Regions from separate parts of the Mesorhizobium sp. W067 genome, predicted to be linked through region 1. Evidence: riboswitches for the same ligand, from Rfam matches in the RefSeq annotation. Region 1 holds a riboswitch; the other holds the start of a gene.
What was found. A riboswitch is a leader RNA that binds a small molecule or an ion and turns the genes downstream of it on or off. The one in region 1 is predicted to bind S-adenosylmethionine.
Positions count from the first base shown of each region.

Region 1 (2,201 bases):
GTCTGCTGGCGCACCCGAACCGGCAGCGTCTCCAGGCCCTTGAGCAGCGTCCAGGCGTTGAACGGCGACAGGCTCGGGCCGGTGTGGCGGAAATAGTCGTGCAAATTCTCGTCGATCCATTTCTTGTCCGACAGGATGATGCCGCCGAGACAGCGTCCCTGGCCGTCAATGTGCTTGGTCGCGGAGTAGACGACGATATGGGCGCCGAGCTGCAAGGGCTTCTGCTGCAAGGGCGTGGCAAAGACATTGTCGACGATCAGCCTGGCGCCGATCGAGGTGGCGAGCGCCGCCACCGCTGCGATGTCGACCACTTCCAGCGTCGGATTGGTCGGGCTTTCCAGGAAGAACAGTTTCGTGTTCGGCCGCACCGCCTTTTCCCAGTTGGCGATGTCGGTGCCGTCGACCAGCGTTGCCTCGATGCCGTATTTCGGCGCCAGCGTCTCCACCACCCAGCGGCAGGAGCCGAACAGCGCGCGCGCCGCAACGATATGGTCGCCGGCCTTGGCGCTGCACAGGAGCGCTGCCGTCACCGCCGCCATGCCGGACGCCGTGGCGCGCGCATCTTCGGCACCCTCCAGCGCGCACATGCGCTTTTCGAACATGTCGACGGTAGGGTTGGCATAGCGCGAATAGATGAAGCCCGGCTCCTCGCCCTTGAAACGGGCCTCGGCAGCCTGCGCCGTCTCGTAGACATAGCCTTGGGTGAGGTACATCGCTTCGGACGTCTCGCCGAACTGGGAACGCAGCGTTCCCCCGTGCACGAGTGCGGTCTGAGGTTTCCAGTTACGCTTCTTGGTGCTCATCGCTTTTGTTCCAGACACAAAAAAACCGGCCGCGAAAGTCGCAACCGGTCCATATGGCCTTGCGGCCCGACGGTCCTTTAGCGACTTGTTTAACGTGGCTGCAAGCCGACCGGCCAAATCACCACGGGATAACGACCCTTTAGACCTCACCTGCGCTTGCGTCAATTGCCGGCTTCATTAAGAGGTTTGTACCAGGCAGGTTCCGCAATAATATCCAGCGGTTTTGCGGCAAGAACCTGCCACAAAGAGACCGACCTTGGAGCGGAGCCAGCCTTTTGCGGCAGACAGGCATTCTTCCCGATCAGGACATTTCCGCGCTGTTTCAGTCCGGCGCGCTGAAGTCGCCGCGCGCGCTCGATGTCGACCAGGTGCAGCCGGCGAGCCTCGATCTCAGGCTCGGCGACAAGGCTTTTCGCGTGCGCGCCTCCTTCCTGCCGGGTCCCGATCATCTGGTGGCCGACAAGCTTCACCGGCTGAAATTGCACGAATTCAGTCTCGCCGAGGGCGCGGTGCTGGAAACCGGCTGCGTCTACATCGTGCCGCTGCTCGAAAGCCTGGCGCTGCCCGCAAACGTGTCGGCCTCGGCCAACCCGAAAAGCTCGACCGGCCGCCTCGACATCTTCACCCGGGTGATGACCGATCGCGGCCATGAGTTCGACAAGATCGCCCCCGGCTATCACGGGCCGCTTTATCTCGAAGTCAGTCCACGCACCTTCCCGATCGTCGTACGCGCCGGATCGAGGCTGTCGCAGATCCGCTTTCGCACTGGCAACGCGCTGTTGTCGGAGGCAGAACTGAACGAATTGCACCGCGCCGAGATGCTGGTGGCGACCGAGCCGCCCAACATTTCCGGCGGCGGCATTGCGCTGTCGATCGATCTCGACGGCGACCAGAACGGCCTGGTCGGCTATCGCGGCAAGCATCACACCGGCTTGGTCGATGTCGACAAGCGCGCCGCCCAGGATGCCGTCGATTTCTGGGAGCCGCTCTACAAGAGCGGCGCCGGCGAACTGGTGCTCGACCCGGACGAGTTCTACATCCTGGTCAGCCGCGAAGCCGTGCACGTGCCGCCGCTCTACGCCGCCGAGATGACGCCCTTCGATCCGCTGGTTGGCGAATTCCGTGTTCACTATGCCGGCTTCTTCGATCCGGGCTTCGGCCATTCGGCCTCAGGCGGCACCGGCAGCCGGGCGGTGCTCGAAGTGCGCAGCCACGAAGTGCCGTTCATCCTCGACCACGGCCAGATCGTCGGCCGGCTGGTCTACGAACACATGCTGAAGCGGCCGCAGGCGCTTTACGGCACCGATCTCGGCTCGAATTACCAGGCGCAAGGCCTCAAGCTCTCCAAGCATTTCCGCCCCGCCGGCTGAACCTTCGATCACCGTCAGGCAAAATACT
Region 1 covers NZ_JBTTII010000001.1:5,715,603-5,717,803, forward strand. Annotated here, with positions in the region: gene ACYG97_RS27800 (O-succinylhomoserine sulfhydrylase) at 1-803, opposite strand, end outside; SAM riboswitch at 861-938, opposite strand; gene ACYG97_RS27805 (2'-deoxycytidine 5'-triphosphate deaminase) at 1,079-2,173, shown strand.

Region 2 (2,201 bases), 1.6 Mb from region 1:
ATGGTCGGCGGCGAGGTCGAAATAATCCATCGAACGGGTCATGTAGAGGTAGGAGTTGGCGTCGAAGCGGTCGACGAATGTCATGCCCTGGTGGCGCAGATAGCTTTCGATCTGGAAGTCGGCGTCGAAACCGAAGGTCAGCGCTTCGCGGTCCTGCAGATTGCGGCCGAATTTGCGGTGCAGGGCGGCTTCCGACAGATAGGTGATGTGGGCGGCCATGCGCGCCACCGCCAGCCCCTTTTCGGGGCGCTTGCCTTGCTCGAAATATTTGCCGCCATGCCAGTCCGGATCGGCCATGACGGCCTGGCGGCCGACCTCGTGGAAGGCGATGTTCTGCGAGGAATGGCGTGCGCCTGTGGCGATCGGCAGGGCCGAGAAGACGCGCTCGGAATAGCACGATGCCCATTCCAGCACCTGCATGCCGCCCATCGAGCCGCCGAGCACGCAAAACAGCTTTTCGATGCCGAAATGGTCGACCAGCATCAATTGCGCCCGCACCATGTCGCGGATGGTGATGATTGGCAGGTCGAGGCCGTAGGGCTTGCCGGTGGCGGGATTGGTCGAGGCCGGACCGGTGGAGCCCAGGCACCCGCCGATGACGTTGGAGCAGATGACGAAGAAGCGGTTGGTGTCGATGATCTTGCCGGGACCGATCAGCACTTCCCACCAGCCGGGCTTGCCGGTCACCGGATTGGTGTTGGCGACATGCTGGTCGCCGGTCAGCGCGTGGCAGACCAGGATGGCGTTGGTGCGGGCATCGTTGAGGGTGCCATAGGTCTGGTAGGCGATCTGGAACGGCGACAAAAGCGTGCCGGCGTCGAGCTTCAGCGGCTTGTCAGGGCCAAAACGCAACACCGGGCTCGACGGGCTGTCGGCCTCGTTGTTGGTTTTTGTAGCGCGGAGCGCGGCCATGTGACTCTCCTTGCCCGCCGTCAGGCAATAAAAAACCGGCAATGCGATCGCAAAGCCGGTTACGTCACGCAAACGGCCCTTTAGCGAGTTGTTTAACGTGGCTGCAAGCCGACCGGCCAAATCACCACGGAACTGTTGCGTTCTTCTAGAACTCGTGCGGCCCGGCGTCAACGGCCAGCTATTGCCCGCCTCTCGACATTCGCGGCTACGGCTTGTATTTCCGCTGCGGCCTCCGGACGGAGGCATTCTGGATGGATTTGCGACATGGACAAGACAGCGGGCAAGGCACGGCCGACGCCCCGCGCGGGCATCATGGACATCGACGCCTATGTACCGGGCAAGAGCACGGCACCGGCCGGCGTCGCCAAGGTCCATAAATTGTCGTCGAACGAGAACCCGCTCGGCCCGTCGCCGAAGGCGATCGAGGCCGCGCGCGAAGTGGCCAGCAAGCTTGATGTCTATCCCGACGGCACCGCCCGCCGGCTGCGCGAGGCGATCGCCGAGGTGCACGGCCTCAACCCGGCAAACATCATCTGCTCCAACGGTTCCGACGAGATACTTGGCCTGCTGGCGCAGACCTATCTTGCGCCAGGCGATGAGGCGATTTTTACCGAACATGCCTTCATGGTCTACAAGATCTACATTCAGTCGGCGGGGGCCAAGCCGGTTGCTGTGAAGGAAACCGAGGAGCGCGCCGACGTCGACGCGATCCTGGCCGCGGTGACGCCGCGGACCAAAATCATCTTCCTCGCCAATCCCAACAACCCGACCGGCACCTATCTGCCGTTCCAGGAGGTCCGCCGCCTGCATTCCGCGCTCCCGGGCAACGTGCTTCTGGTGCTCGACGCGGCCTATGCCGAATATGTCAGGCGCAATGACTACGAGGCCGGCATCGAGCTGGCGGGCAGCGCACAGAATGTGGTCATGACCCGCACCTTCTCCAAGCTCGGCCTTGGCGGCGCGCGCATCGGCTGGATGTATGGCCCACTGCACATCGTCGATGCCATCAACCGTATCCGCGGCCCTTTCAACGTTAACGCAACAGCGATCGAGGCCGGCATTGCCGCCATCCGCGACCGCGCCCATGTCGAGCGCAGTTCGTTGCACAACGAAACCTGGCTTACCTGGCTGAATGAAGAGCTGACGAAGCTTGGGCTGCGCGTGACGCCCAGCGTCGGCAATTTCGTCCTCATCCACTTTCCCGACGACAAGAAGCATTCGGCTGAGGCGGCGGACGACTACCTCACCCAGCGCGGCTATATATTGCGGCGCGTTACCGGCTATGGCTT
Region 2 covers NZ_JBTTII010000001.1:4,094,141-4,096,341, reverse strand. Annotated here, with positions in the region: gene metX (homoserine O-acetyltransferase MetX) at 1-912, opposite strand, end outside; SAM riboswitch at 973-1,050, opposite strand; gene hisC (histidinol-phosphate transaminase) at 1,177-2,201, shown strand, end outside.
Region 2: linked by a shared signal. The riboswitch ahead of metX (homoserine O-acetyltransferase MetX) and the one ahead of ACYG97_RS27800 (O-succinylhomoserine sulfhydrylase) in region 1 are both predicted to bind S-adenosylmethionine.